Regions from separate parts of the Brevibacillus sp. HD3.3A genome, predicted to be linked through region 2. Evidence: a T-box and tRNA genes for the amino acid it is inferred to sense, from the RefSeq annotation. Region 2 holds a T-box; the other holds one or more tRNA genes.
The links. A T-box is a leader RNA that pairs with one kind of tRNA and senses whether it is charged. The one in region 2 lies ahead of metG (methionine--tRNA ligase), so its partner is inferred to be a tRNA-Met.
Positions count from the first base shown of each region.

Region 1: it encodes a tRNA-Met, which carries the amino acid that the T-box ahead of metG (methionine--tRNA ligase) is inferred to sense. The anticodon was not compared.

Region 1 covers NZ_CP085874.1:4,018,177-4,034,272, reverse strand. Annotated here, with positions in the region: gene HP435_RS18655 (AraC family transcriptional regulator) at 1-1,433, opposite strand, end outside; gene HP435_RS29125 (hypothetical protein) at 1,568-1,693, shown strand; gene HP435_RS18650 (pyridoxamine 5'-phosphate oxidase family protein) at 2,113-2,649, shown strand; gene HP435_RS18645 (YggS family pyridoxal phosphate-dependent enzyme) at 2,781-3,524, shown strand; gene HP435_RS18640 (MocR-like pyridoxine biosynthesis transcription factor PdxR) at 3,550-4,980, opposite strand; gene HP435_RS18635 (helix-turn-helix domain-containing protein) at 5,264-6,847, shown strand; gene HP435_RS18630 (ABC transporter substrate-binding protein) at 6,991-7,992, shown strand; gene HP435_RS18625 (ABC transporter substrate-binding protein) at 8,393-9,340, shown strand; gene HP435_RS18620 (MFS transporter) at 9,431-10,804, opposite strand; gene HP435_RS18615 (LysR family transcriptional regulator) at 10,922-11,851, shown strand; gene HP435_RS29120 (hypothetical protein) at 11,851-11,982, shown strand; gene HP435_RS18610 (MFS transporter) at 12,056-13,438, opposite strand; gene HP435_RS18605 (helix-turn-helix transcriptional regulator) at 13,585-14,253, shown strand; tRNA gene HP435_RS18600 (tRNA-Gly) at 14,492-14,565, shown strand; tRNA gene HP435_RS18595 (tRNA-Met) at 14,574-14,647, shown strand; tRNA gene HP435_RS18590 (tRNA-His) at 14,669-14,744, shown strand; gene HP435_RS18585 (glyoxalase superfamily protein) at 14,839-15,207, opposite strand; gene HP435_RS18580 (EamA family transporter) at 15,405-16,096, opposite strand, start outside.
Region 2 covers NZ_CP085874.1:100,275-116,370, forward strand. Annotated here, with positions in the region: gene HP435_RS00615 (hypothetical protein) at 1-429, shown strand, start outside; gene HP435_RS00620 (sigma factor G inhibitor Gin) at 490-672, shown strand; gene HP435_RS00625 (aminotransferase class I/II-fold pyridoxal phosphate-dependent enzyme) at 802-2,274, shown strand; gene tmk (dTMP kinase) at 2,322-2,963, shown strand; gene HP435_RS00635 (cyclic-di-AMP receptor) at 3,092-3,421, shown strand; gene HP435_RS00640 (YaaR family protein) at 3,559-4,005, shown strand; gene holB (DNA polymerase III subunit delta') at 4,022-5,002, shown strand; gene HP435_RS00650 (PSP1 domain-containing protein) at 5,006-5,821, shown strand; gene yabA (DNA replication initiation control protein YabA) at 5,850-6,221, shown strand; gene HP435_RS00660 (tRNA1(Val) (adenine(37)-N6)-methyltransferase) at 6,317-7,084, shown strand; gene HP435_RS00665 (GIY-YIG nuclease family protein) at 7,020-7,334, shown strand; gene rsmI (16S rRNA (cytidine(1402)-2'-O)-methyltransferase) at 7,331-8,215, shown strand; gene HP435_RS00675 (AbrB/MazE/SpoVT family DNA-binding domain-containing protein) at 8,331-8,582, opposite strand; T-box leader at 9,013-9,270, shown strand; gene metG (methionine--tRNA ligase) at 9,325-11,349, shown strand; gene HP435_RS00685 (TatD family hydrolase) at 11,377-12,147, shown strand; gene HP435_RS00690 (resuscitation-promoting factor) at 12,515-13,609, shown strand; gene rnmV (ribonuclease M5) at 13,786-14,334, shown strand; gene rsmA (16S rRNA (adenine(1518)-N(6)/adenine(1519)-N(6))-dimethyltransferase RsmA) at 14,338-15,234, shown strand; gene veg (biofilm formation stimulator Veg) at 15,526-15,798, shown strand; gene HP435_RS00710 (small, acid-soluble spore protein, alpha/beta type) at 15,918-16,096, shown strand, end outside.

The sequences.
Region 1 (16,096 bases), 2.2 Mb from region 2:
TGGTTCAACTGCTCGTATATTTTCTCCTGCCGGACTTTGTTTCCGATAATGAGATCCGGCTTCAAGCTTGCGATCATCTCGATATTCGGCTGCAACTCGTCGCCGACGACCGTGACGTCTTGCATCTCGTCCTTGATATGGTTGTACCACGGCGAGCCGACCCACGATTGGACGGCGCCGATCGGCTTCACGCCTACAGCAAGCAGCGCTTCCGTACCTTCGTTTGTCAAAATGACGACTCTCTTCGGCGTGCCGTTCACTGTCGTTTCGCCCATTGCGTGCTTGATGACGCGGGGCGCTTCTTTATCCGACGAAGTCTGGGACGCCGGGGCTGTCGCCTCTGTATTTTGCTGTTGTCCTGCCGTCCCGCTGGCCCCCGTACCCGGATTTGTCGTACCTCCGGAGCATGCGCTTAGCAGCAAAGCGAAGCAAAAGAGCAGTGTAACGGCTAAAGATGTTCTGGTCTTTCTACGCATCGATAAATGTCCCTCTCTCTCATGTTGATAACGATTATCAATTACATGAACACTATACCGTTGAAGCTCTCGCGCAACAATGGGAGATGTGGACAGGAAGGATGGATTTTTTAGACGTTGCTCCTGTTTCAGCGCCTTTTCTTTAAAAGCGGTCGGCGAAACGCCCTCGTTTTTTTTGAACTGGCGGCTGAAATAGTAGCTGTCCGGGTAACCGACGCTTTCGGCAATTTCTTTAAGCGTGCAATCGGTCCCAAGCAGCAGCTCTTTCGCTTTCGTCATGCGAAGCTGGATTAAGTAATCGATCGGGCTCGTCTCGTAGCGTCGCTTGAACCAGCGCAAAAATTGGCGCGGATTGCAGTCGAGCATCTCTACGAGCGATTCAAGCGTAATCGGCCGGGCGTAATGCTGGTTCATGAACAGCACCGCCTGGGTGACCGGGTCCGGCTTGATCGGCTCGATTCCCTGCTGGTCGAGCTGCCGCATGACTTCGTAGACGAATTGATAAAATAACGACTTCACATGCAATTTGTCGATAAGACCAGCCGCGATCCATTCCTTCGCCATTCGCTCGGCGATATCGAGCAAAAAAACAGGATATTGCGGCGCAAATCCGTACTGCATGCGAAACGGATCGTCCAGCTCCGCTTGCCGCATCAATTCTTTGCGGCTAGGAAGGGAGGCCGATGCCTTGTACAAAATCATGTAATATTCGAATGATTGCTTGGCGGCAATATCGAGGCAAACGCCCTTGCCCCCGTGAAAAAGATGAAATCGCTGCACATCGTACGGCACTCCGTCGAGCCTTACTTGCGCGCTTCCGCGGGTCGCATACAAAAAAGCGTTGGCTGGCAGCCGATAGGCGAGCAGCTCTTCGCCGCTTTCCATGCTTCTATGTCGTATATCCATCACTTTGACGGAAGCCTGATTCCACAGCAACAGATGATCGTCCAGTTTCATTCGTTTCGCCTAGCCCCTTCCAACTCCAAGCTCAAGTCCATAATGCTCGTTGCTACTCATTATATTTGATAATAATTCTCAATTACAACGACTATTCTTATAAAAGGAGAAAAAAGATAGGGACCGTCAATGAAATGTCTACGTTGGAAGAGCGGATGACTTTGTTCGGGGAAGTATTCGGAATGCCTGAGCAAGCGAAGGAATTTATCGCACAGTATGAGACAAAACGCGAGGAATCATCTATGAAGATCTGGGGATGAAAGCTCCGGCCATGGTTGAAAAAGAGTTTTTCAACCGAGAGAATCCAAAATCGGAAGGCTACTATTCGCCGATTTCGCTGGAAGTGATTGGGGAATGCTTGTACGATACTTTTGTAAACGCACTGTTGGAACTGCCGGTTGCTCGGAAGTAATTTTTGCCTGTCTTTTGGAAAATAAATCCTGATTGTCAGATAGAAGAAAAAGCAAGCAGTGCCCGCTGTTTTGTTTGTAACCGCGGCTTGGCAGAGAGGGGGACAATCGCCTTTATCGTGTCAAGCCGCTTCTTGTGCGTTCACGCGACTGACTTGCATGTATTATGGATTGCTCAAACTCAACGCATATGGACGTTTCTCTTCACTCCAATACTTGCTAAACTTGCCTACATCATACATCAATTCAATTCATGAGGAGTGAAGAAAATGGATGGAGTGCGTTACAAGGTAAGAGAAGTGTTGGACAAGAGCAAGATTGAGGCATTTTTGCAGCAAGCGCGAATCGGGCATCTTGGCATGGTCGACGGACAGTTGCCGTATGTGGTTCCGCTCAATTTTGTTTGGACAAATGGGAAGCTTTACTTCCATGGAGCCACTGGCGGGAGACGCAATCAGGTGATGAGCGCGAATGCGGAGGTCTGTTTTACGGTTTGCGAGGAATACGGAACGATTACCGATCCGGTGCCAGCCAAGACGGACACAGCGTATATGAGTGTCATCGTTTTTGGCAAGGCAGAACCCGTCGCCGATCTGGATGAAGCGACACACATGCTGCAAGAAATGATTCATAAATACGTGCCTGGTTACTATAAACGGCCGTTGCCCAAGCAGCATGTAGACAAATACCGTTCAGCCGTATTCGGTGGCCCGGTGCAGGTGTATCGAATTGATCCACAGCACATCACCGCCAAAGAAAATCCAATAGAGGAAGAAAAAATGTTCAAACCGGGACTAACGGTGTGACTGGTATGAAAATCCAGCGATTTGTCGTTCAATTGATCGCGGCAATCTCGGAAAAGTAGGAGACAGAGGCTACTCTGCCCGGCGTGGGGGAACGCCTCATCCGAATCTTCATCAGAAAGAAGGCAGGGAAGATGGAAAATCTCGTTGCGGAGAATCTGCAAACTGTACGGCAGCAGATGAAAACGGCTTGCCAAGCCTCGGGACGCAAGCTTGAGGACGTGAAGCTGTTGTTGGCGACCAAAACCGTCCCGCTGGAAAAATTGCAATTAGCCATGCAAGCGGGGGAAACGCTGTTTGGAGAAAACAAAGCGCAGGAGCTGCGCGGCAAATTTCCGCTGATGGAGCAGTACAAGCAGGTGGAATGGCATTTTATCGGGCATTTGCAGACGAATAAAGTGAAGGACGTCGTCAAATATGTGACGCTCATCCATTCTGTGGACCGTCTGAAACTGGGGCAAGCTTTGCACCAGCAGCTCCTTAAAGAGAACAAGACGATGAACATACTGGTGCAAATCAACACGTCCTACGAAGAAAGCAAATTTGGTGCGCCACCGGAAGCAGCACTGGAACTGGTCGAGCAATTGGCGCAGTTTGAGACGCTAAACATAAAAGGCTTAATGACCATCGGAAAGCTGAATGCGACAAACGACGAGACCCGCCACTGTTTCCGACTATTAAAAAGGATTCAGACAGAGATCAGGGAGAAAAAGCTGCCGCGAGTCGAAATGGACATCCTGTCGATGGGAATGTCCGGCGATTTCACGGTAGCGATTGAAGAAGGGGCTACGATCATTCGCGTAGGAACGAAAGTGTTCGGCCAACGTTACTTGCCGGACAGTTATTACTGGAATGAACATGCGCGTCAGGACGACTAGGGGAAAACAGGCGGGGATGCTTGCGTCATAAAAGCATCCCCGCTAGACGTTTTATGCCTGCTGCAATGGCTCGTTCGTCTACTTTGGCAAAACCGAGGACAAAACCTTTCCGGTCGCTTTCCAAACAATACTTGCTGAGCGGATAAACCCGGATTCCTTGTTCGAGCGCCAGGTTCGTCGCGGCTTCTTCGGCAAACGATTGCTCGGCTTCAAGAAGCATGTGCAAGCCCGTTTCCACGCCGCTCAGTGTGAACTGTTCGCCAAGCCCCGTCGAGAGAATCGCTTTTGTCATAGCCTCGTGCCTGCGCCGATACACATTGCGAACTCGCCGCATATGGCGCATGAAATGACCGTGTTCGATAAAATGAGCAAGCGTCAATTGCTCCATGATCGGAAGATGGCGGTAGGTTAATTCCTGAACGCGAGCGAGCTGGCGAATGGCCGCTTTGGGACCAACGATGGCCGACAGGCGAATGCCGGGAGCGACCATTTTGGAAAAACTCATCATGTACAGCGTGTTTTGAGGTCGTTGACTGAACAAAGTTGGAAGCGGATCACCGCGATAGCGAAATTCACTGTCGTAATCATCTTCGACAATCCAGAACCGCCGCTCGGCAGCCATGCGCAACAATTGTTGCCTGCGAGGTTCCGACAAAATGACGCCAACCGCACACTGGTGCGACGGCGTAACAAACACAAGCTTGGACGCAGGGGGAACATGGTCGACGCAAAGTCCGTACTCGTCAACCGGAACGGGAACAACTTGCATACGCCGATACTTCATCGCCATCCAGGCAGCAGGGAAGCCGGGATCTTCTACCGAAACCGTCTCTCCTTCTTGCAAAAGCGCTTGCGCGATCAAATCGAGACTGTGCTGTGCGCCAGAGGTTAACAGGATTTGGTCGCTATCCACATGAACGCCCCGTTCGAGCGACAAATAGCGTTGAATTTGCTCCCGCAGCGGCAAAAATCCATAAGGATCGCCGTAAGCCCAACTGTCCAGGCTTGTTTCTGTGGTAGCCTGCAAAAAGGATTGCCGCCAATTTCTTTGAAAATGCTCATCCAAATACGGCTCGTGGGGAGTGAAATCGATCGCTATTTTTGGATTGTCTTTAGCGCCGAACCAACTGTGCAACTGGCCGACCGCATCGTTTAATAAAGGCAACTCGGGCGGAAAAAGCTCCGGGGGCGAAGCCTCCTCTGCCGGACGAGCTGCATAAATCCATTCGCTCACTCTCGTTCCGCCGCGGCGAGAGGTTACCGTGTAACCCCGGCTGTACAGCTCCTCGTAAACGATCTGTATCGTTGAACGGGAAACGCCAACCAATGGAGCAAGCTCGCGGGACGGGAGCAGCAGCTCGCCTGGCGGCCATTTTCCGGTTGTAATGTTATGAATCGCCTGATCCAAAAGTTGCTGCCAGATGGGCCGGGCGTCATCGCGGTTTACTTTTAGCATTTGTTCACCTTCGCGTGTTTGTACTGTTAGTATGGATTGCACGAGATGCTGGTTTATTGCTGAAAAGTGTCAATCCAATAATTGGTATACTAGCACGACAATCTTTGCTTTGGCAACACGGCAAGGCTATAGAAGAAACATAGCCGACTTTCCCCAACAGGAAGATCGGCTTTTGGAAGTTGGAGCCTCAAGCTGCTCCTGCTGGCGTACGTCTTGTGCCGCTCGGGAGTTGTGGTATAACTAGAAAAGAAGAACTGGCAGCGAAAGAGGTGACATTCCTTTTATGGAAGCAACCCTTCACGTTTGGAAAGAAGGCGGCATCATGCAGTGGGAAAGCACGCAGCCGTCCATCGAGATTACGTGCTTTGCGCCTACGATCCTCACTCCCATGACGGGCCGGATTCGCGTGAACGATGGCAAGAAAACGCTACAGCTGGAGTCGATGAGGATGCTGTTTTTGCGTCCGGGCGACTCGGTTACGTTGGTCCGGGACGGGGCGGAACTTCCGGCTGTCTGCCGCATTTGCTTCGAAAGCTATCGGTTGGCCCAGCACGATGACGACACCATTATGTACCGCAATGATCGCAGCGGTTTGCCAGCGAGCGGCTGGATCACCAACAAACTGCCGTATCGGGCAACTGTGCTCGTGAACGAACTCGTGCGTTTGCAGGCGAATCCGTCTGGGCATACGGCAAAAGCGGAGCGGCACCACCACCTTTTCAAAGAGCTGATGCAGCTCGTTTTGCACTATGAGACGACACCTGAGCTGGATTGGGAGCCTTCCATTCACAGGGCGATCACGTATATCGACGAGAACTACCGAAGCCCGATTACCCGTTCCGAGCTGGCGCGTCTGGCCGGGTTTCATACGAGCTATTTTTCCACGATGTTTGCCAAAAAGCTGGGTTGGGGCTATTCCGAATATTTGAATCGTGTACGGATTGACCGGGCTAAAGAGCACTTGCTGGCGTCGACCATGACGATCAACGAGATTGCCCTTGAAGTTGGCTACAGCAACGGCGAATATTTGAGCCGAAAATTCAAGCAGCTGACAGGCATGTCTCCCGGCGAGTTTCGCAGTCGTCCGGCCCCGAAAAAAATCGCGGCCTTTCAATTCGCAGGGGCCTTGCTGGCGCTCGGTGTCACGCCTGTAGCCACAGATGCCGAATTGGTGCGCGGCTCGCTCCTGTTGCAGGAGGAATTGCGCGATGTTCCGATCATCAAAGGAGCGTACGATGACGAACAGCTCGGCAAGCTGAAACCGGATCTCATTTTGGCGCCTACATACTTTTACCATACGCCGGGCCGGATGAAGCAATTGGAGAAGATCGCGCCTGTCCTCGCTCTGGAATGGGCCAAGCTGGACCCTCTGGCGGAAATGCAGCTGATCGGCAAGCTGATTGGCAGAGAATCGGAAGCACAGCAATGGCTGACAAAATATCAGGCACAAGTTGACGAAGCGAGACAAAGTCTGCGCGCATTGATTGACAGAGGGGAGACGGCAGCCGTCTATGAATGGCGTAGCGACGGCATCTTCATTTGGGACAAAACAGCTCGCGGAGCGTTTAACTTGTACGAAGCTCTTGGCATCCGCCCGCCTGAAACTGTGCGCCGCGATGTACTCGTGCCAGGAAAGCATCTTTGGATAACGGAAGACAGGCTGCCCGACTACATGGCAGACCATATGTTTGTGATCGATGCCCGCGACGACCAGAGTGACGAGGGAGAGCATGTATTGGCGAGCATGCATGGAAAGGGACGGGTGTACCGACTGTCCTTGAACGAATTTTGGAGCAGCGGCGGCATGGCATTGGAGCGGCAACTGCGCATCCAGACGAATTGCCTGATCGCTGGTGAGTCGGAGTGAACATTTATCCATAAAAAGCGGCAACATTATGAAATAGACGGCCTGTGGAAAAGCTTGCTATGATGAGTACGGATTTTAATGATAATGATTATCGTTATTGCTTTGATCTTTTCTCATTATGAAGCAAGAAGGGGCTGTGCAGGATGAACAGAACAAACGAGCGAGTATCCCGGCCGCTGATGAAATTGGCCATGTGGCTGCTGGTCATGACGGTGTTGCTGGCTGCATGCGGCGGTACCGCAGGAACAAATCCGCAACCGGAGGGGCAAAAAGACACGGCTGCTGCGTCTGACGAACCGAGCAAGCCAGCCACCCGAAAAATACAGACCGTCAACGGAGAAATCGAAATTCCCGCTGAGCCGAAGCGGATTGTCGCCCAAGGATATTTGGCTACGTTCCTGGCGCTTGGCGTCAAGCCTGTCGGAGCGCCGTTTTGGGATATCGATTCGCCGCACATCAAATCACAGACGGCTGGCATCGAGGATATCGGAACGATTGACGCCGGCAGCGTCGAGAAAATTTTGTCGCTCAATCCCGATCTGATCGTTACGTTGAGCGATGATCCCAAGCTGTATGAGCAGTTGAGCAAAATCGCGCCGACGATCGTCTTCGTCCATACGACCTTCAAAGACTCACGCGATCAAATTCGGGCGTTTGGCGAGATTTTAGGCAAGGAAAAAGAAGCCGAGGCGTGGATTGCCTCCTTCAACGACACCGTTGCCAAAGCCAAACAAAGAATCAAGGGAGTCGTCGACGAAAATGCGACCGTGGCGATCATGGGCGGGTTTGAAAAGCAGCTGGTCGTTTACGGGCAAGGTCTGTGGCGAGGAGCGGAAGCGATGTACAGGCACCTCGGACTGAAACGGCCGCCACAGGTGCAAAAATTCGTCGATGAGGGCAAGGAGAACATGACGATTTCGCTGGAGCAGGTCAAAGAGTTTTCGGGCGACTACCTGTTTGTCGAGTCTGGCAAGCAGGCGGGCCTTGACCCGGAGAGTCCGATCTGGAATACGCTGGACGTCGTCAAAAAAGGGCATGTCTACCAGATGGACACCGATTATTTTTGGCCGTACGACCCGATTGCTGTCCAAGCGCAAATCAATCTGATTGCCGATATGCTCGTGGAGGGCAAGCACAAATTATAAGCGCAACCCGTATTCACACAACCGCATCATAGTTCGCCAATCGGCTCGTGCCTTTTTCCAAAAGGACGGGCCGATTTGGCTATTCTGAAGTGTTTGCTCCCTGATGAGTGCCGCTGTTTCCGGAAGGGCGATCCGCGTCTGTCGCGCCAGAACAGCGGCGTTTTTGGAGAATTGTGCATGTCCCTTTAGGTTTCTGTGTATTTCCAATTGCGAGCGCCCTTGCTACACTAATTGTCGAGAATGATTATCAATTGGACTCGTCATGAAAGTGCTGCTGCTTTGAGGAAGACAAGGCGGGCAGCCATGGCAAAAGAAAGGGATGATCGGCAGCAGGGGAGCAAACGGAAAGCGCAAGGCCAGGTTTTCAATACAGGAATGAAACGATGCTGGAGGAACCGACATGAATAGATGGACAGGAATCATTTTTTCGCTAGTTTTGCTGATGGGAGTGCTGGCTGGCTGCGCTGGAGGGGGAACGGAGCAGACGCCTTCCGCGAGTTCTTCGTCAAAAGGCGAATGGCCAAGGACGATTACCGACGGTGCAGGTCATCAAGTGACGATCAAGGAGCAGCCGAAGCGCATTGCTGTGCTGCATCCTCTGTTCCTTGACTACTTTTTCGCATTGGACGTGCCGCCGATTGCCTCGGGCAGTGCAGAGAGTGCGCTGAAAGAATACGCGACCTTGCAGCCGTATGTGGGCAAGGCGGAGATTATCGATCTGGGCAGCGGCAAAGATTTGAACCTGGAAGCGATCATTGCGGCAAAGCCTGACCTGATTGTCAGCTTCAAAGGCCATGGCGATGCCCAGTACGACGATCTGTCGAAAATCGCGCCCTTCATTCAAATTGACTACAGTGACAAATGGGAAAACGCCACCATGCTGTGCGCACAGGCGATCGGAAAAGAACAATTGGGCGAACAGCTCGTCAAAGATACGAAAGAGAAGATCGCCAAAACAAAAGAGCGGCTGGGCGATCTGAAAACAAAAACGTTTGCCTTGCTGCGGGTGAGCAGCAAAAACGGTTTTACCGCCCAAGGGACGAAAAATACGGTTTACTACAACGAGACAGAAGGATTTGGCCTGAAAAAGCCAGATCAGTACCCGGAAGAGGGGGGCGAGCTTTCCCTGGAAGCCCTTGCGGAAATGAATCCCGACTACATCATCATTCAGCACAAGCTTGACGCTGCCCAAGCAGCCATCCAGGACAAGCAAGGATCGGCTGTATGGAACTCGTTGAAGGCAGTCAAAAACAACCAAGTTTTACTGTTTGATAACTCGTTGAATACAGGCAGCGTGCTGGCGATCCGCCTGGCTGCCGACAACTTTTCCAAGCTGGCGGGGAAATAGGCGAAACAGCCACCGGAAAAGAAAGCCTTGCAAGCGAGATGGAATGAGAAGCGGACCGAAGCAGCTTTGTTTCGGTCCGTTTTCGCATGTTTATGATTCCCCTGGTTGTCCCAAGCTTTTGCGTCGCCCGTTGATGAACAAGAGAGACAAGGCGAGCAGGAAGAGGACGGCTGCAAAAAGTACAACCCCTTTTGCCTGAAGAATGAGGCCGACCAGTAGCGAGGCGAGGATCGTCCCGGCGTAGCGGGCTGTCATGAACAATCCGGTGGCGACGCCAATGATCTCTTTTGGCGTGGAGCGGAACAAGGCGGCCTGCATGCCTACGCTGTTCAGCCCGTTGCTTACGCCAAACGCTGCCAATGCCACACAGACGCTGATCACCGGGGAGGCAGGATTCAACATCGCGAGCCAGACAGCGCCGAAGAGCATCAAGACAGCAGAGACGAGCAAAGCAGGGCGGGGTCCAGACTTGTCGATCCAGCGTCCGGCTAATGGCGACGCGATCAACGACCCCAAGCCAAGGCTTAACATCAAGAGTCCGGTATGCAGCTCGGAGACGTGACGAACGGTTTGCAAATAAACCGGCAGGCCGAAAAATATCGCGTAAAACACGACGTTGACGAGGACAAATTCGCTATGAACCCATGTCATGGCACGGTATTTGGCGAATGCGCGCAAAGGCAGAAACGGTGACGATACCCGCAGCTCGTGACGAATGAAGACCGCCAAGATCACCAGGCCGATTCCGCCGAGAATGACGTTGCCATAAGCGAGAGGCCCGGCCGACTTCGCCTGGAAAAAGCCGATGAGCAAGGCGACAAGCCCCGCTGTGAACAAGGCAATTCCCGGGATGTCCAACAGCGCAATCCATTGGCGCAAGGAAAGCTGCCGGGTTACGGACGTGGACGGCTCGTCGTGCGGAATCATTTTCCACACGAGCAAAAAACTCGCCAAAGCAAACGGAAGGTTGACGAAGAAGATAGAAGGCCAATCCCACCAATGAATGAGCACTCCGCCAATAAAAGGGCCGATGGCAGCCGCCGTGGACTGGAACAAGGATAACACGCCAAGCGCCGTCCCTTGCTTTTCCGTAACATGATGCCGCACGATGGCGATTCCGACTGCCACGACCATGCTCGTGCCAATCGACTGCCCGATGCGACAAACAAGAAGCCAGCCAAACGTGGCGGAGAAGGGGGCAAGCAACGAAGCGATCCCGGCGATGACCAGCCCGACGAGAAAAATGCGTTTTCGCCCAAACATATCGCTGGCCTTGCCCATCACGGGCTGCGCGATTGCGCTCGTTATGTAGAACGAAAACAGAATCCAGGAAACGGTAGCAAAGTCCAAAGCATACACTTGTTGCAGTCTGGCAATGGCAACGGCGATCATCGATGAATTTAGCGGATTCAGCAAGATGCCCAGTCCGACGGCGACCATCAGCCACTTTTGACGAATCTCCATGTTTGTTCCTCCCATACGTTATTGCTGTCATCGTACGGGAAACCCTTCATTTATTCCAACGCATTTGATGCTATACTTTCATTGATTAAAAGGAATGAATGGAAGGGGGATGGCGGCATGGAACTTTTGCAGTTGCAATATTTTCTCACGGTAGCCAGGCTGGAGCATGTGACCGAGGCTGCCCGAAGCCTGCATGTGACGCAATCGTCATTAAGCAAAACGATTCAGCGGCTGGAAGAGGACTTGGGGGCTCCACTATTCGATAGAGTGGGCAGAAGGCTGCGTTTAAACGAGCACGGCAGCCGATTTTTACTCCGGGCTGAGCGGGCTTTGCTGGAACTGGAAGAAGGCAAACGGGAAATTCGCGATTGGACCCAGGCTGAGTACGGAACACTCAAGTTGGCGGTAACCAATGCGAGCACGCTGCCCGGGATTTTGAGTGAATTTCGGAAACAATGGCCGATGATTCACTTTCACGTCCAAATGGTGACTACGCAAGAGATGCTGGCGGCGCTCAGGCGCGGGGAGGCGGACTTTTGCCTGTCGTCTTTTCCGGTACAGGACGACGAAATCCAATGCCAGACATTGTTTCTCGATCCGATTCTCGTCGCTGTGCCCAAAAACCACCGACTGGCTGGACGGCGAAGTGTCGCTTTGGCTGAGCTGCAAGGCGAGTGGTTTGTCGGAGTCAAACGGGGGTATGCCACACGCGACTTGGTGGATGCGGTTTGCCACGAAGCCGGATTTGAGCCTGCCTATGTGTACGAGGGCGATGAACCTGCGAGGCTCGTCACTTTCGTGGAAGCAGGGATCGGCATTGCTTTTATTCCGTGCACAGGGAGGAGCCTGCACGAACAAGTCCACTATTTGCGAATCGAGGATCAGCGGCTGGCACGAGAGATTACGTTGCTATGGCACAAAAGTCGGTATATTTCCCGTGCTGCGCAACATTTTCGCCGCGTCGTGGAAGCGTATTTCGCCGATGTGACCGGAAATGCCGTGCTGTCTTTTTGCCAAGCCGATTCTCCGCCGGACTGCTCTTGCTGATGCCAGTCCAGGTCAAGCAAGCCGAAGCCATGCTGCCAGCCCGAGTGGAGCATGGCTTCGGCTTTTGGAACTTGGACGATGCATTCACCGGCGTCTTGACACTGGAGCAGTTTCCCGCCATGTGGACATGAAAAACCCCGTTTCCTTGCGAACGGCAAGCTTTTGCCAGACGCAGGAAAGCGGGGATTTTTTTGTGGAAAAAGGCTAGGCAGATGTCTGTTTGCTTGGTTGACTTTGCCTGGTTCGCGCATTCGCCACCAAACTGAGCAAAATCAGCGCGAGGTTAAAGGCCATGGCGATTGTAACTCCTGCGGCCATGGACATTCCGGCGGTTTGGCTCATGGCGACTACGGCTCCGCCGATCCCGACCGCCACGCCGGGGGTAAAGGAGTCCGCGAATTGCAGGTTGCCAGATACTTGACCAGCTTCCCCTTCCCTGACCAGAGTGAAGGCGACTGTTCCGCTTACGGTATGCGCCAATCCGATGCCGATCCCGATGATGACTTCCCCGATCACCGCCATCGCAATCGTCAGGGATGGCACCCACAGCATGACGCCGATCCCGACAAGCATCAGCAAAATCCCGAGCGTGATTCGCTTCGAGCGTCCGCGACCTTGATCGGCTGCGTCCCAGCGAGCCTGCAAAATCGCCACGATGCACCAGCTGAACGCCGCGCTTGCCACGATCAGCCCCGCTTTGTCCGGAGCAAGCCCTTTCGTTTTTGTCAAAGCGAGCACGAGAAAATTTTGCGTGCAGACATAGGCGGCGAAAAAGAGTCCGCGGGAAGCGAGCAGAGCCGACAAGCCAGTTTGAAAAGTAAAGGTTCCTGAGGGCAGCAGCTTGCGGAGAGGTTGAACCATCAAAGCGAGGCCCACGATGATGAGCGCGACTCCCCATGCTTGCGGCAGCATGCCAAGTCCGCTCAAAAACAGCCCGGTTCCGACCGCGAGCAGCACAGACAGGCCGACCACGCCGGATTCGTCTTTCGCTGGAACAGCGGGGATCGTCAGCTTGCGGAAGGCAGGCAGCGTGAGAAGCACGGCAAGAAGCATGAAAGGCAGCACGCCCCAAAAGACGAATCGCCACGAAAAGTGTTCGGCAATCAATCCGGCTACATAGGGCCCGAGCATGGAGGGGAGCACGTAAGCAGTGCCTAGTGAACCCAATATTTTGGCGCGAAGTTCATCGGGATAACTCAGCGAGATGGCCGTGTACATGCAAGTGTACATGGCTCCCGCACCGAAGCCTTGCAAGACGCGCGAACCGATCATGACGTACATGTTGGAAGCGATGGCGGCTGCGACGAGTCCGAGCGCGAACAAAGCGACAGCGATGGTGAAAAGCAGGGCAGGCCCTTTTCGGTCAATCTGACGGCCGACCACGAGCGTACCGACAATTTGCGCCAGCAAATAAGCGCTGAATATCCAGCCGAACAAATGAATCCCTTGCAAATCGCCAGCAATGACCGGAGCGACTGTTGTGACGGCCAATCCTTCGAAACCGATCGCCATCGCTGACAAAATGATCCCAATCGATAAAGCAAGATAACGCGGGCCAAAAATGCTTTGTGCAGACAAGCTGGTCACCTTCCTTCGCGGATTGTAAACAGAGCGGCCAAGTATCCGGATACTTTGTAAAGAAATTTCTTTAATTAACAAATTATACCTGTGCTTTGACTTTGTCAATATTTTTCTTTATAATCTAGACAGTCCGAATTTTGAAGGTGATGGGATTGAAAAAGTCGAACACAAATGCAAAAGACGGGGCAGAAAGAACGAGGCGGTCGATCATCAATCTGCTCAAGCAAAACGGCGCCATGGACGCCAATCAGCTGGCGAGCGAGCTGGGGGTGACCGCCATGGCGGTGCGGCAGCATTTATACGACCTGCAAGAGCAAAGGCTCGTCACTTTTTCCGAGGAACCGCGCTCAATGGGCCGACCGGCCAAAATGTGGGCGTTGACCTCTGAGGCAAACCGCCTGTTTCCGGACGGCTATGCCGATTTGACTGTCAGCTTGATCGAATCGATGAAGGAAGCTTTCGGCGAGGAAGGCTTGGAGAAGCTGATTGAAATTCGCAACCGCAAGCAAGTGCTGGACTATCAGAGCAAGGCGCCGCTTAGCTTGCCGTTGCAGGAAAAATTGCTTGCTTTGGCCAAATCGCGGACGGATGAAGGCTATATGGCAGAGATCATTGCCAACGAAGACGGCTCGTTTTATTTTGTCGAGAAGCACTGTCCGATCTGCGAGGCGGCAAGGGCCTGTTCCGGCTTGTGCAACAAGGAACTGGAGATGTTTCAGGCCGTGCTCGGCGCTGGCTTGACGATAACGCGGGACGAACATATTTTGGCTGGGCATAATCGCTGTGTGTACCGGATCGTTCCTCAGGCCGATTCTGTCTGAATGTTTCGGCACAGCTTGCTGTGCGCTGTTGCTCCACAGGACTCGTAACAAAAGCGGGCTTGGCTACGGGTTACGGGTCTTGCGGGTCTATTTTCGCTATTCTTGACTTTAATTTCACGTGTGTTACAATAAAATGCAGAAAAGAACCTCTGGGCGCAAAGATGAGCCAGAAGTTCGCAAAGCCACTTGCGCTGGCGAGTAGGTCGCAGAAGCGTGCGAGTGGACGTGCCTTTGTTTTGCGGGTGTAGTTCAATGGTAGAACTCCAGCCTTCCAAGCTGGTCGCGTGGGTTCGATTCCCATCACCCGCTCCATAGCGTTTGGCGGTGTAGCTCAGCTGGTTAGAGCGTTCGGTTCATACCCGAAAGGTCGGGGGTTCGATTCCCTCCGCCGCTACCTGATCTGATTGTGTCCATGGCGGTCGTGGCGAAGGGGTTAACGCACCGGATTGTGGCTCCGGCACTCGTGGGTTCAAGTCCCATCGATCGCCCCATACAGCAAAAGGGAAAAGCCCAGCAGGTTCTTGCACGAGCCTGGCTGGGCTTTTTTGTGTTCTCGTCTTTTCGCGGGAAACAGCTTCTCCCAGCTTACGGAAAAGGATGCGGCTGGAAAAAGTGAATCCGGTTGCCAAAAGGGTCTGTCACAGACACTTCATGCGTTCCCCATGACGTCTTTTCCAAACCCGGCCGGGCGTATTTGTACGACTTGCCAGCCAGTGTCTGGTGAAGCAGCTCGATGTCCTCGACCTGCACGCGGATCGCCGCACCCGGGCACGCATCTCCGTGATGCTCAGTCAGATGCAGCACGCAGTCAGGCGAGGAGACTTGCATGTACAGCGGAAAATTGTCCTCATAGCGATGCTCCCAATCGACCTGAAATCCGAGAAAGTCGACGTAAAATTCCTTCGCTTTTGCTTCGTCAAAAATGCGAAAAATCGGCATAACGGCAAGCGTCATCTTTTCACAAGCCTCCTTCATGTAGGAATCGCAATCTCTTCATACCATTCCATGCGACCACCCCGATTTCCTATCAGCTAGAAAAGAGAGAGAACTGTTAACCGCAAGCGCTCACATCCCCGTTCATGCAAAACGTCGAGACGTGTTTCACAGAAAAAAGCGTGCCGAGTCCCCGGTGGACTGACACGCTTTTTCGGTTACATTCCTTTTTTCTCCAGGACATGTGACGGAGCAAACAGTTTGCGCCATTTGATTTGCGGCACGCAGATGGCAGCCAGGATCATCAGAACGCCGCTCCACTGGGAGAGAGTAACTGTTTCATGCAACACGAAGCTGGACAAGAGAACGACCGTCGGCAATTCGACTGCGCTCAAAATCGTCGCAAGCCCGTTGCCGATCCGGGGTACGCCTACAGCCAGACAAAAGATCGGGATGACGGAGCCGAATACAGCGACCAGCAAGCCGAGCGGCAGCAGACCTTCCAGCAGGCGTCCGTTGAGCAAAAACGTTGGCGGATAGACGATGGACAACATGACGGCAGCCATGCTGATCGTAATCGCGCTGCGCAAGTAAGGATTCATGCCGGGCAGGACGCGGCCGCTGAAGAAAATGACCAGGGCAAAGGTAGCGCCAGACAGCAGTCCGTAAATCAGGCCAGTGACGCTCACGTTTTGCAAGCCGCCTTCGCTAAGCCCGCTGGCGAGCACCGTTCCGCCTCCCAGCATGAGCAGCGAAACCCATTTGGCAGCTGACGGCCACTTGCGATCGACCACAGATTCGAGCAAAACCCCGATCCAGGTGAATTGGAACAACAGGACGATCGCGAGCGAAGCAGACACGCGGCTGACAGCCTGATGGTAAAAAATGCTGGTAGAAGCCATCATCAGAC
Region 2 (16,096 bases):
TTTGCGGAGCGTCGGGATCGCTCGCATGTTTGCAAATGGCTTGAGCGGGAGTGCCAGCTTGTACTGGAAAAGGCGAAGGTCAGGCGAGTAGCGCTGATCGGTTCAAACGCTTTGTGGGACAAGATGCCCCAAGGCTGGCTGGCGAAAATGGACGTAGCTGTCTACACCGGAGCGGACGGGCAATATCCGAACGAGGTACACCCCGACTGGCTGCACGGCGATTCGTGGAACGCCGTATTGCAGGATGCCGATTTGCTGGTGATCGGAGACAGGCTCGGTATTGTGGACGAGCTTTCCCTGCAAGAAGTGGCGAAGGTGATGCGCCAGTCGTTGGTCGTGGACGCGGCATCCTGTTTTCCAACCCAGGAAGCCCAGCTTTTTTTCAAAGGTTACCGAGCTATCGGCGAAAAGACGAACGTTTGGGAATGATGCGGATTATAATGGGGTATAATGGTTGGTAGATTGAGGAAAAGGGCAGGCGTTTGCACTATGGAAAAAGTTGCTCAGCGATGTATCGTCTGTGAACAGGAGCAGAACGACGGGATCGCCATTTGTGAGCAGTTTATTTGTCAAAAATGCGAACAGGAAATGGTAAATACCGACGTCCAGGACGAAAAGTATCCGTTCTTTATCCACCAGATGAGACGAATTTGGCTGCGAAAAGATGCGTGACGGAAAAAGGCATCGGCATCCCCGGTGTCTTTTTTCATTTGCCAAAAAGCTTGGCGAATTTCCGTTTTCCTCATGTCAAATCATGCTAAAATAATGGGTAATATTCATGACAAAGGACGTGAGTCGCGCGTGCTTATGAGAGATGCTGAATTTCGGGAGCGACAAAAGCGTGCGCCCCTGTATGAACAGCTGGAACGGCACGCCAAGCATCGCCCGCATCCGTTTCATGTGCCTGGGCACAAAATGGGCCACAGCTTTGACAGCCACGCCAAACATCGTTTTCAATCCGTATTGGAGCTTGATTTGACTGAAATTAGCGGAACCGATGATTTGCACCAGCCTCAAGGCGTGATTGCGGAAGCACAGTCTTTGGCTGCGGAAGCTTTCGGTGCGGAAGAGTCGAAGTTTTTGATTGGCGGCAGCACAGTCGGGAATCTTGCCCTGATCATGACGGTATGCCGACCGGGTGACAAAATTCTCGTGCAGCGGAATTGCCATAAATCGGTTTATCACGGGATCATCATGGCCAGAGCGGAGCCGATTTTTCTGGTGCCTGCCGTGGATTTGGCAACAGGTGTTGCCGCCGGGGTCAGGCGCGAGGATGTCGAGCGTGCCCTACAGACACATCCGGATGCCAAGGCAGTCTTTTTGACGAATCCCACCTATTACGGCATGGGCATCGACTTGGCGAAAATGGCGGCTACGGTGCATCGGCACGACATTCCGCTTTTGATTGACGAGGCGCATGGTGCCCACTTTGGCTTTCATCCGGCTTTTCCTCGCTCGGCGATGCAGTCGGGTGCGGACGCTGCCGTACAATCCACACATAAAATGGCTTCGGCCATGACGATGTCCTCCATGCTGCATCTGCAAGGCGGGCGAATAGACAGGGAACGATTGTATCGGCATCTAGCCATGCTCCAGTCGTCCAGCCCTTCGTACATATTGATGGCTTCGCTCGATCTGGCCCGGCGTCACCTGGCGCTTGAAGCTTGTGAAGAATGGGAGCGACTGCTGCCGCTACTGGACAAGCTCCGGGAGAGAACAGGCAAGCTGGAATGGCTGGAATGGCCGCAGCTTTCTGCGAACTGCGTATATGCGACGTTTGATCCTTTGAAGCTGTTTTTGCACTTGCGCACGGGACAGACGAGCGGATTTGCGTTGCAGGAATTAATGGAAAGACATGGAATCTTTCCGGAGTTGGCTGATGATTCTCACGTACTGCTGGCAGCATCGGCAGGAACGACTCATAAAGACTTGGAAGCCTTGGCCCGGTTGCTGGAATCGCTCTCGCCCCAGGTCGAAGCGGAAGCGGAGCGGATTCTTTTGCACGGCGTTGTCTCCTCGCACTATTTGCGCAAGCAGGCTGTGCCGATGCACGAAGCGGTTGACCGCCCGCGGGAGACGATTCCGCTCGAACAGGCAACGGGACGAATCGTGGCCGAGATGGTCATTCCTTATCCTCCAGGTATTCCGGTACTCGTTCCGGGTGAGCGAATGGATGGGGAAGGATTGGAAATGCTCGCCGAGTTGCGGCGGGGGCGCACCCGCTTTCACGGGGTGCAGGACGATCGTTTGCATACCATCCAGGTGTTGCGTTAGTTACAGATAGGAAGCAAGTGGCCTGCTACAACAGGTGCGGAAGGAGCATGCAAGTGACAACAGGAACAAAAGGCCGTTTTATTACTGTCGAAGGTGGCGAAGGGGCGGGCAAATCGACTGTCATCGCCAAGCTGTACGAGGAATTGCAGGCGCGTGGCGTGGATGTGCTGTTGACACGCGAGCCGGGCGGTATCGATATTGCGGAAAAAATTCGGGAGATCATCCTGAATCCGGCGCATACGCAAATGGACGAGAGAACGGAAGCATTGCTGTACGCCGCAGCGAGACGCCAGCACTTGGCTGAAAAAGTGTTGCCTGCCTTGCAAGCGGGCAAAATCGTGCTTTGCGATCGCTTTATCGACAGCAGTCTTGCTTATCAAGGCCATGCAAGAGGGCTTGGCATAGAGGCAGTCTATGAGATCAACCGCTTCGCCGTCGGTGACTGCATGCCGGAACTGACGCTGTTTTTCGATATACGTCCCGAGGTTGGACTGGCGAGAATCAACAAGGCGCGCGGCAGAGAAGTCAATCGGCTCGATCTGGAAGGAATCCGCTTCCACCAGCTGGTAAGAGAGGGGTATCAGCTTGTCATGGAAAAAGACCCCGATCGCTTCGTCGTCATTGATGCCGAGCAGCCGATGGAGCAGGTGTACGAATCGGCATTGCGCGTATTGCTGGACAGATTGTAAGGTTCGCAGTACCGCATGTACAGGTACATACTGTATAATATGTTTAGGCGAAATAGCGTACCAAGCCTACATGTTTTTCATACAATAAAGCACGTGCGGGATAATTCTTGCGGAAAGGGTGATAGCCGATGAAAATGGTAGTTGCGGTCGTCCAGGACAAAGATAGTGGTCGTCTGTCTCAACAACTGGTAAAGAAAGGGTTTCGCGCGACGAAACTCGCCAGTACCGGCAGTTTTTTGCGAGCTGGCAACACAACGTTTTTGATCGGTACGTCTGACGAAAGCGTGCCGGAAGTAATCGACATCATTGCACACAACTGCAAATCCCGCAAGCAAATGGTCACTCCTGTTTCCCCTCTCAGCAATGCAGTGGATTCGTTCATGCCTTACCCGCTGGAGGTACAGGTAGGCGGAGCCGCCGTGTTTGTACTGGATGTAGGAGAGTTCCACTCTTTTTGACATATGATGCGCAAAAGTGAAGAGCATCCTCATTCTCATCTGCAGGTTAGTTCATGCTCTCTTTTTTCGCCGCTTTCGTTTATACTTGATGTAACGGGGGGTTTATCCCCTACTGATCGGGCCTGTGGGGTGGCGAGATGAAAATCGGCGATGGGCTTAGACCTAAGCTGGACATGATAAAAACGGCAGATTCACGTAGAAATCCTCAGCTCGAAAAGCTGAATTTTGGCACGATGGTGCAAGGAGAAGACGAGCGCATGTCCCAGGAGCTGATCAATCGGCTGCTCGGCGACATCGACAGGATGGGGCAAGTTCTTGCCAGATCGCGCTCTGTTCGCGATTTTTATGCATATAAAAACCTCGTCAAGCAATTCATGGAGGAAGCCGTCAAATACGGGGTTGCCCTGGATGACAGACGAGGAATCAATCGGCGAGGCCGCAGCAGGCTGTACAAAATCGTCAAGCAGGTCGATGAGGAGCTTTTGCGTCTGACAGATGAGCTTTTGAGCGACCAGGCGCCGACGATTGATTTGTTGGCCCGGATTGGCGAAATCCGCGGCATGCTGATCAACTTGTATTTTTAGTGGGTGTGAAACCATTATGACATGGACCCGTTTTTCCCAGCAGCCGAGAGCTTCCGAGCTGCTGTATCATAGCCTGCTCAACAACAGATTGGCACACGCCTATTTATTGGCTGGTCCCAAAGGAGCGGGTAAAAAGCAGATGGCCCTGCATCTGGCGAAGTCCCTTTTTTGTCCGGAAAGGGAAGCGGACGCCTGCGGGGCCTGTCTTACATGCAGGCGGATTGAAGGGGGAAACCACCCCGACGTCCTGTTTATTACACCTGATGGAGCTTCTATTAAAATCGACCAGATTCGCGCGCTGCAAAAAGAAATGGCCATGCGTGCGGTAGAGTCCAAGCACAAGGTGTACATCATCGAACACGTCGACAAAATGACGACGCAAGCTTCCAACAGCCTGCTGAAGTTTTTGGAGGAACCGCCCGCTGGTGTACTGGCCTTGCTTCTGACGGAACATAGCCACTCGATCCTCCCGACGATTTTATCCCGGTGCCAAATCGTGCAATTCTCTCCACTTTCTGCCGAAGCCATTGCGGCACAGCTGCGGTCAGACGGCATTTCTGCCGGGATGGCGCAGATTGCCTCCCACATTACGACAAATGTGGAAGAGGCCAAGGCACTCAGCCAATCAGAATCGTTTGCACAGCTAAGAAATCTAGTGATACAATTGAGCCATGAGTGCAAACAGCGTAATTCGTCTGCGCTCTTCACCATCCATGATATGTTGCAAAAGAGCGACAAAATCAAAGAGGAACTACCCCTCTTTTTAGATTTGCTCATCCTTTGGCTGCGCGATATCCTGTATGTGCAAGTAGGCAGGCATGCCCATCTCATTAACAGCGACCAACAGGATGTGCTGCAAGGACAAGCACTGGTATGGACAAAAGCTGAGCTCTTGCACGGGATAGATTTGGTCATGGATACGAAAAATCGGATAGAGCGAAACGCCAACGCACAGTTGGCTCTTGAGCGGTTGGTTCTTCAATTCCAGGAGGGATAACCCTTGTATGAGGTTGTTGGGGTCCGTTTTAAAAAAGCGGGCAAAATATATTACTTCGACCCTGACCGACTGCCGATAGAGAAAGATTGCACTGTAATCGTCGAAACGGCGAGAGGGGTCGAATATGGCAAGGTCGTCATCGGCAAAAAGGAAGTCGCTGAGTCCGATGTGGTGCTGCCGTTGAAAAAGGTCATTCGCATGGCTGACGATAAAGACGCTAAGCAGGTTGATGAAAACAAGCAAGCTGCGAAAAACGCCTTTTCCGTGTGCCAGACGAAGATCAAGGAGCACAAGCTCGATATGAAGCTGGTCGATGTGGAATACACATTTGACCGCAACAAGATCATTTTTTATTTTACCGCTGACGGCAGGGTTGATTTCCGCGAGCTGGTAAAAGACCTCGCTTCCGTGTTTCGCACCCGCATTGAACTGCGTCAGATTGGCGTGCGCGACGAAGCAAAAATGCTTGGTGGCATTGGTCCCTGTGGCAGGCTGCTGTGCTGTTCGACATTCCTCGGCGATTTCGAGCCAGTTTCGATCAAAATGGCCAAGGATCAAAACCTTTCGTTGAATCCAGCAAAAATCTCCGGTCTGTGCGGCCGTTTGATGTGCTGTTTAAAATACGAGAATGACAACTACGAAAGCACGCGTGATGAAATGCCGGATGTCGGCAAGGTGGTCACTACCCCGATGGGAAATGGACGAGTCGTTTCTGTTAACGTACTGGATCAGTCCGTTCAGGTGGAGCTTTCGATCGACAAACGCATCACGGAATTTGGATTGGATGAGATTGCGATAGGGCTCCCCACCTATGAATAAAGTGTGGGGGTAGGGGAGAGGTGAGCTAGTGGACAAACGGGAAATCTTCGTCAAGATGGCGAGCATTGAAGAACGAATTGGGGACCTGTACAAAGAGATCGGTGAGTTGAAAGACGTCATCGTTGTTTTGATGGAGGAAAATGCCCAATTACTCGTTGAAAACCAGCATCTTCGCAACCGACTGGACAAGAAAAAGACTGGCTCCCAGGCAAAACAAAAAGGAACAAGCATTGTTGCCAAGGAGAAAGCCAAAAAGGCCGTGGTCGGGGAAGGGTATGACAACCTTGCTCGTCTGTATGCGGAAGGGTTTCATATCTGCAATGTGCATTTCGGCAGTTTGCGTAAAGAAGGGGATTGCCTGTTCTGTCTCTCGTTTTTGAGCGGCGGCCCTCAAAAATAAAGGTGACGAGCGATCACCGTATGGAGAAAGCGACCTGTGCCACGTGTCAGGTCGCTTTTTCCAAGACAAGGACAAAAAGGAGTAGGAAATAAAGGATGGAACCTGTCACCAACGTGCCGCTCTACGATGCGGAGCGCATTGACGATTTATTGACACACGAAATGAAAATCATCCAGAGCCACGAGGTGTTCTGTTTTTCCATGGATGCTGTGCTGCTTGCGCGGTTTGCATCGGTGCCAAAGCGCGGCAGGGTGCTTGATATGTGTACGGGCAACGGGGCGATTCCGTTGATCATGACGACAAGGACGCCGGAAGCTCATTTTGATGGAATCGAAATTCAGCCGCGCTTGTACGACATGGCGAGTCGAAACGTACAGTTGAACGGGCTTACAGAACGGATCGAGATGTACCATGGAGACGTCAAAGAGGCTGTTGCCCATTACGGTCACGGCAAATTCGATCTGATTACGTGCAATCCGCCATATATGCCTGCGACGAGTGGCGAGAAAAACACCAGCGAACACTTTGCGATCGCCCGTCATGAAATTTTGCTCTCGCTGGAAGATGTCATCCGGGTCGGCAGCCAGCTGTTGAAAAACGGCGGCAAGCTCGCACTCGTCCATCGTTCGACGCGACTGATTGATATCATTTCCTTGATGCGTCAATACGGAATTGAGCCGAAGCGGATGCGCCTGGTTTATCCGCGCAGGGATGCGGAGCCGAATATGGTACTAATCGAAGGAATGCGGGGCGGAAAGCCGGAGCTGAGGATTCAACCGCCATTGATTGTTTATGAGAATGGTGAGGAATACTGTGAGGAACTTCAGGAAATTTATTTCGGCAGAAGAGATTCCCTCGCATAAGAGCCACTTTGTCTACATGCTTTCCTGCGCAGACGGTTCCTTGTATACCGGCTATACGACGGAGCTGCTGCGCCGACTGGCGAAGCACCAGGAGGGAAAGGGCGCGAAGTATACCAGAGGACGCGGGCCGTTGGCGCTTGTCTTTTGGGAAGAGGGGCCTGACCGTTCATGGGGCTTGAAGCGGGAGGAAGCGATCAAACGGCTGAATCGCAAGCAAAAAGAAGACTTGATTGGAGGGACGCCGCAATGAATATACAGCGCAGCTTTGCGCAGGAGGAAACAGGTGTCCTGTATTTGGTGGCTACGCCAATTGGCAACCTCGATGATATCACGGTCCGGTGCTTGGAAACACTGCGCGCGGTCGATGTGATTGCCTGTGAAGATACGCGGCAAACAAGGAAGCTGCTGAACCATTTTCAGATCGAGAAGCGCACAGTGAGCTATCACGAGCATAATAAGGAAGCAAGCGGTCAAGGGCTGTTGCAATGGTTGGCAGAAGGAAAGCAGATTGCCTTGGTGAGCGACGCCGGACTGCCGGCCATCTCCGATCCGGGGGCAGATCTTGTGCGCGATGCAGTCGCCGCCGGATATCCTGTCGTTCCGGTGCCAGGTGCCAATGCCGCACTGACAGCTTTGATTGCTTCGGGACTGCCTACAGACCGTTTTGTTTTTTGCGGATTCATCGGGCGGGAAAACAAGGAGCGGCGCGAGGAGCTGGAACGGCTCAAGCGTTATCCGGAGACGTTGATTTTTTACGAAGCTCCGCATCGGATTGCAAAGACGATTGCCGCGATGCAGGAAGCGTGGGGCAACCGCCGGGCTGTTTTGGCTCGGGAGCTGACCAAGCGCTACGAAGAGTTTGTTCGCGGCACTTTTGACGAACTGCTGGAATGGCTGGACAGCGGGGAAGTGCGCGGGGAATTTTGCGTCATTGTCGAAGGCTACACAGGCGCTGTCGAAACAGAGGAAGCTGTTGACTGGTGGCAGCAAATGAGCGTCGTTGGGCATGTCGACCATTACTGTGAGCAGGGCCTGAGCAAAAAAGAAGCCATCAAGCAGGCGGCTGATGACCGCGGCTTGCCCAAACGGGACGTTTACAACGAGTACCATCGCGATCAGGAAGCGGAATAAGGAGCTGGCCTTAGCAGGTCGGCTTTTTTCTTTTGCTCAGAAAACACAAATAGCCTTCGCATAGCTTGTCCCTGTGCGAAGGCTATTTGTATGTAAATCGGTTTTTTATCAAAAATTAGCGTTTTACAACTGGCATCTCAGTCAGGCAATCTTGGCAAACGATTTTACCTTTAAAATGAGATACTTTATCAGCGTTTCCACAGAAGATGCAAGCAGGCTCGTATTTTTTCAGGATGATGCGCTCACCATCTACGTAAATTTCCAAAGCGTCTTTTTCGGCAATACCGAGTGTGCGGCGCAATTCGATTGGAATAACGACACGACCCAATTCATCTACTTTACGAACAATCCCCGTTGATTTCATCATTGTAAATTCTCCTCCTAAAAATTCATATGTCGATGCTATTGTTAAACGCTCATCATTAATCGTCAATATTCGACATTTTCTGTTGGGATTATCATACCAGCGATTCCCAAAGGTGTCAACATGATTTTGACAAATCTTTGAAAACCAAAGTGTTTTTTGAAAATAAGAAAGTTGATATATCAGCGTTTTGTAGGAAACTGGAAAGTGTATGGAAATTTTTATGGATAAAATTTACTGGGATTAATGCATGTCGAAACAGTCACTTTATGTCGAATGAAACCGCGCCTATTCGACAAAAAAGCCTACTTCTCTCTGCTTTCCCTTTTCCTTACATTTGAAAATAATTCGGGAAAGATGGTGCTGGCTGGATGTTTACAAAACAGGTCGGTCGTGTACAATAGAGGATAAATGAGGGAATGCACAGCAAAAGCAAACGACCATGATGGGAAGAGTAAGCCGATCCTCCTTATTCCAGAGAGCCGGGGTAGCTGAAAACCGGTATAAGCGAGCAAGCCGAACATGGACCCAGAGTCTTGCAGATGAACAGCCGCGACCAAACCGTCGTGTCCAGTAGTCTGTGACGTTGACCCGCGTTAAGGGTAGAGTCTGTTTTGGACTCACCAAGTCCGTTTTCCGCGAGGGAGACGGAGCATTTGGGTGGTACCGCGAGTTAGAGCTCGCCCCAATTTTTTGGGGTGGGCTTTTCTATTTTTCTACATGTTATTAGGAGGGGCTAGGTTGCATGAAACCAACATACTACATCACCACACCGATTTATTATCCAAGCAATAAGCTGCACATCGGAAATGCCTACACGACAATTGCTTGCGATGCACTGGCGCGCTACAAACGTTTGCGCGGCTACGACGTCTACTACCTAACAGGTACGGACGAGCACGGTCAAAAGCTACAGGAGCGCGCGGCCGAAGATGGCAAGCAGCCATTGGAATTTATCGATCCTGTCGTAGACTGGATTCGCGACCTGTGGCAGAAGCTCGACATCTCGTACGATGATTTCATCCGTACGACACAGCCGCGCCACAAAGAAGTCGTGCAAAAAGTGTTCCAGCGTCTGCTTGACCAAGGCGATATTTACCTCGGCGAGTACGAAGGCTACTATTGCGTACCAGACGAGGCGTTCTGGACAGAAACCCAATGTAAAACCGACAAGGGTTACATTTGTCCGGATTGCGGCCGCGAAGTGAAGAAGGTCAAGGAGAAAAACTACTTCTTCCGCATGTCGAAGTATCAGGACAGACTGCTCGCGCACATTGAAGCGAACCCTGACTTCATTCAACCGGAGAGTCGCCGCAACGAGATGATCAACAACTTCCTGAAGCCTGGACTCCAGGACTTGTCCGTATCCCGCAGCACATTTGACTGGGGAATTAAAGTGCCGAGCGATCCTGAACATGTGATTTACGTCTGGATTGACGCGTTGACCAACTACATTTCTGCTCTTGGCTACTTGTCTGACGACGACAGCAAATATCGCCGTTTCTGGCCTGCCAACGTCCATATGGTCGGAAAAGACATTTTGCGCTTCCATACGATCTACTGGCCGATTTTGCTGATGGCGCTCGATGTTCCGCTGCCGAAACAAATTTTCGGTCATGGCTGGCTGTTGATGCCGGATGGAAAAATGTCCAAGTCGAAAGGAAATGTTATCGATCCCAAGCTGCTGATTGACCGTTACGGCTCCGATGGCGTTCGCTACTTCCTGTTGCGTGAAATCAACTTCGGGCAGGACGGCATTTTCACACCGGAATCGTTCGTACAGCGCCTGAACTACGATCTGGCAAACGATATCGGCAACTTGCTCAGCCGCACCGCTACCATGATCGAGAAATACTTCGAAGGCGTAGTTCCAGCTCCGCAAGATGCTGGTGAACCGGATGACAGCCTGATCAGCCTCGCGATGAAAACGAAGGCGCTGGTCGAGGAGCATATGGAAGAAATGCGTTTCTCCAATGCGCTTGCCCACATCTGGGAACTGGTGGGCCGCACGAACAAATACATCGACGAAACCATGCCGTGGAACCTGGCAAAATCGGAAGAAACCAAAGGACGTCTGGCGACAGTCATGTACAACCTCGCGGAAAGCATTCGCATCAGTTCCGTGCTGATTCAACCGTTCATGACCAAGGCGCCTGCGAAAATTTGGGACCAACTCGGCATTTTGGGCAACGAACAGGCGACAAGCTGGGAATCGGCTGGCGTATGGGGCGGATTGCCTGCCGGCAGCATCGTGAGCCGCAAAGAGCTTTTGTTCCCGCGTCTGGACGTGCAGGCTGAGCTGGCTTTCATTGACGATTCGACCGCAGAAGCACGCCGCCAAGCGGAGGAAAACAAGAAAAAACAAGACGCTTTGAAAGGGGAAGCACCTGTGAACGAAACAACGGCAAACCAGGCGGAAGCGACAGAAAAACCAGCGGATGCCAAAGAAGAAATCGGTATCGACGATTTTGGCAAAGTAGAACTGCGTGTTGCGCAAGTAGTGGAATGTGCGAAGCACCCGAACGCCGACAAACTGTTGATTTTGCAACTGGATCTCGGCTATGAAAAGCGCCAGGTCGTTTCCGGTATCGCGAAATACTACACGCCGGAAGACATGGTCGGCAAAAAAGTAATCCTCGTAGCCAATCTGAAGCCTGTGAAACTGCGCGGAGAGCTGTCGCAGGGCATGATTTTGGCAGCGTCCGCAGGCGATCAGCTGACGCTTGCGACAGTAGATCCGAGCATGCCGAACGGAGCGATTGTGAAGTAACGAGGGGCAGGAAAGGAAGAACCTATTTTGCTATTTGAGACACATGCGCACCTGAATGCAAAAGAATTTGATGAGGATCGCGAGGAAGTCATCGCCCGCGCGCGGGAAAACGGCGTCAGCACGATCGTGAACATCGGATTCAACGCAGAAACCATCCCGACTTGCATGGATCTGGCGAAAAACCACGATTTCATATACGCAGTCATCGGCTGGCATCCCCAGGACGCCAAAGACATGACCGACGAGCATTTGGAGTGGATCGAGGAGTTGAGCCGCGATCCGAAGGTAGTGGGGCTGGGCGAAATGGGCCTGGACTATTACTGGGATACGTCGCCAAAAGACGTGCAGGCAGAAGTATTCCGCAAGCAAATTCGTTTGGCGCGGAAGCTCGACATGCCGATCATCATCCACAATCGCGACGCGCACCAGGATGTTTTGACGATCCTGAAAGAAGAAAAGGCAGCAGAGGTCGGAGGGATCATGCACTGCTTCTCCGGCAGCTGGGAGACGGCGAAGCTGGCGCTGGACATGAACTTTTACATTTCATTCGGCGGCCCGCTGACCTTTAAAAATGCGAAGCAGCCAAAAGAAGTAGCAGCCCAAGTACCGCTCGACAAGCTGTTGATAGAAACAGACTGCCCGTACCTGACCCCTCATCCGTTCCGCGGTAAGCGAAATGAGAGTGGATACGTGCGTTACGTCTGCGAGGAAATGGCGAACATTCGCGGCTTGTCTTACGAAGAAATGGCCCAAATCACCACAGAAAATGCAAGACGACTGTTTCGCCTCCAGCCGTAAAAAACAGCAAGCCAAAACGGGAGATCACGCCATATCACGTGATTTCCCGTTTTTTTGTGCTGCGATCTGTTGTTCTACTCGTTTTTTGCGGCGCATACCTTGAACAATGTGTCGAACGATTATTGTCCATCCGACAAAGCTTCTCGACAGAAATCTGCTACCATTCGCCATCTGATTTTTGCTAGTCTGTTAGCATTATCGCTTCGGCCAGGGGAGGGTAAATTTGACAAAGGGAAAAAAGTAACTTACAATCAAAGCCGACCTTGTTAAGTACAGACCACTTCCAGAATATTGGTGCAATTACATCGACCCTTACCTGGCTAGACAGGAGAAGCCTCGTGCTTTTCTAGGAAAAGGAGTGTGGGAAATGGAGTTACGCGCGATATGGGAAAAGTATAAGCATTCGGGGCTTGTCGTTTTCGGCATCCTTGCTCTTGTGCTCGTTCCCATGGTTGGCTATTTCTCTGCCCAGGCTACCCAGCCAAAACAGGTCACTTTTTCGTTGGACGGAGAAAGCCAGACGGTAGCTACCAAAGCTAGTACCGTACAGCAGTTCTTGACCGAGCGAAACATTACGGTAACGGAAAAGGATTCCCTTCAACCAACACCTGAGACGAAGCTATCAGACGGAGCATTGATCACTTTACATACAGCCTGGTCCATTCCGGTCCAGGTTGACGGGCAGACTAAAACGATACAGACACTTAGTCGGGATGTTGCTGGCGTGTTGAAGGACAGCGGCATTGCGCTGGGTGAAAAGGACCGGGTAGAGCCGGCCCTGACCGCCTCGCTGACGAAGGACGCTTCGATTACAATTAAGCGCGTAGTCGAGCAGACAGTCAAAGTCGAGGAACGGGTTGCTTTTCAGGAAATACGCAAGAACGATCCGGCATTAACCAAGGGTAAATCCCGTGTACTGCAAAACGGGCAAGAGGGTAAGGCAATTGCACACTACAAGCTGGTCATGGAAGACGGAAAGGAGGTCTCCCGTGAACTGGTGACAAGAGATGTGCTTGTGCCAAAGAAGGACCAAGTGGTGGCCGTCGGAACAGCAGCTCCTTCGCTGCAAAACAACGATCCATCGCAAAGGGTCTTGGTCGCTTCAGCGGGAATGATCTCGCGTGGTGGGAAAGTATTCAGGCCGAAAAAAGTGCTGAACGGGGTTACTTTGACTGCCTATTCTCCTTCAGGGGGAGGCAAGCATCCTAGCTCGCCAGGCTATGGACGTACGGCGACAGGCGTCAAAGCAAAGGCAGGCCACACGATCGCAGTAGACCCAAAAGTCATTCCATATGGCTGGTGGGTGTATATTGAGGGCGTAGGGTATCGCCGGGCAGAAGACACAGGCGGCGCCATGCGCGGCGGAAAAATTGACGTGTTTGTGAGCACAGAGCCAGAAGCCGTTCAATTTGGTCGCAAGCGCAACAAAACCGTCTATATAATCGGGCCGCAGAAACCATAGGACAGGAGCAGACCGCTCCTGTCTTTGTCTTTGGCGTTTTGCGAATAGACATGATAAGCTGTTTGATAGTTAGACGGTTTCAGGCGAGGATTCGTTTCGGCATTTCCAGGCTTTTTGCCTGATTTTTTTGGAACACTACTAGCAAAAGCGACATTGTACGAAAGTAGGAGTACATCATGAAAATAAAAGAGGTCATCGTCGTGGAGGGGAGAGACGACACCGCTGCCATCAAGCGTGCAGTGAACGCTGACACGATTGAAACGGGTGGTTCCGCCATCCATGCCAGAACGATAGAAAAAATCCGGCTGGCGCAGCAGAAGCGCGGCGTCATTATTTTTACAGACCCCGATTACCAGGGGGAGCGCATTCGCAAGATCATCAGTCGTTCCGTACCGGGCTGCAAGCACGCCTTCATTACGCAGGAGGACGGTATGAAAAAAGGCGACATCGGGGTGGAGAACGCCACGCCGGAAGTGATTGTTCGCGCGCTGTCGGAAGTCCGGACAGAGATGGCGGAAACAGCCGGAGAGATTACCTCCGATGATTTGCTGGAAAATGGACTCACGTCGGGAAGCGATGCCAAGGAGCGGAGAATCAAGCTTGGGGAAGCTTTGGGGATCGGTTACGCCAACGCCAAGCAAATGCTGCAACGGCTGAATGCTTTTCAAATCACTCGCGCGGAATTTAAAGCGGCTGTAGAAGCCATCGATAAAGAGAGGGAGTAAGCAATGACGCAAGCAGCAGGCAAGGATATTGCCACACCTACGCGAACAAAAGAAATCCTGGAGAAGTACGGCTTCTCCTTCAAGAAGAGTTTGGGCCAAAATTTCCTCGTAGACACCAACATTTTGCACAATATCGTGGACGAAGCTGACCTGACGAAGGAAAAAGGCGCGATTGAAATCGGCCCGGGGATTGGCGCTTTGACCGAACAATTGGGACGAGCAGCTGGGAAGGTCATGGCGATTGAAATTGACCAGCGGCTTTTGCCCATTTTGCAGGACACGCTGTCGCCCTACGACAATATCGAGGTCGTGCATGGCGACGTGCTGGAGCTTGATTTGCGTTCCCTCATTACAGAGAAGCTGGCTGGGGTCGAGAAGCTGAGCGTCGTAGCCAATCTGCCTTACTATGTGACGACGCCGATTTTGATGAAGCTGCTGGAAGAGAGACTGCCTCTGGAGAACATCGTGGTCATGATTCAAAAAGAAGTGGCTGAGAGAATTGCTGCCAAGCCAGGCACGAAAGACTACGGCTCTCTTTCTGTCGCGGCGCAGTTTTATGCGGAAACAGAAGTCGCGATGATCGTTCCAGCCAGCGTGTTTATTCCTCGTCCTAACGTCGATTCTGCCGTCATCAGGCTCAAAGTCAGGGATCGTCCGCCAGTTGAAGTGGACGACCAGGATGTGTTTTTCCGGGTGGTGCGCTGCTCGTTCGCCCAACGGCGCAAAACTTTGTTGAACAACCTGATGAACGGTCTGTTTCTAAAAACACAGAAGGATGAAGTAATACAGATGCTTTCTGACATCGGGATTGAACCGACCCGCCGCGGCGAAACCCTCAGTATCGAGGAGTTCGCCCGCCTAGCCAACGAAGGCTTGCGGCGCGGCCTTATTGGGCAATAAGACAAACTTTTACCCTCGTTTTTGGACGGAAAAAGCCAAAGACGGGGGTTTTTTGTCGATGAATGCAAGAAAAATGCGGGAAATAAAGGCCGGGCTATTATCGGCAAGCCTTGCTACAGCAAGGTTTTTGCGCATTGTGGACATACTGTTGGAGAGCAGGTGACAAATATCTGCTAATTTGCTGAAAAAAACCCCGTTGACAAAATATCTACAGGGTTGCTATAATTTTTTATTTCTTTGACAAAATATAATTGAGCTGTTATAATAGATGTAAGCGAGGTGGATGGAACAATGGCAAGAAACGCGTTACTTGACATTAAACGCAGTTTAGACGGGCACATTGGTGAACGCATCCTTCTGAAGGCCAATGGAGGTCGCCGTAAAACCGTCGAACGAAGTGGCATCCTCGAAGAAACATACCCATCTGTGTTTGTGGTAAAGCTTGACGACGATCAACTCTTTGAGCGGGTCTCCTACAGCTATGCCGACATCTTGACGGAAACAGTAGAGTTGACGGTGTGCCGCGATAACGAGCACATCCGCATCACATTTGTACAACAGTAGAGCCCTTCTGGGTTCTACTGTTTTATTTTTGCTATCAAAAGGTTGTAAATATTTGGGCGCGAAGATGAAAAAGCTGGACTTGGAGCACACTATACCTGTCAACGGGAAGGGAGGATGCTATGGGTCGCAGACGAGGAATGATGTCAGAGCAGTTCAAGATGGAACTCGCCAAGGAGCTTGGCTTTTACGATACGGTAAAGGCGGAGGGCTGGGGAGGCATCACGACGCGTGACGCGGGAAACATGGTGAAGCGAGCTGTACAGCTTGCCGAGGAAGCACTGGCTGCCAGACGGTCATA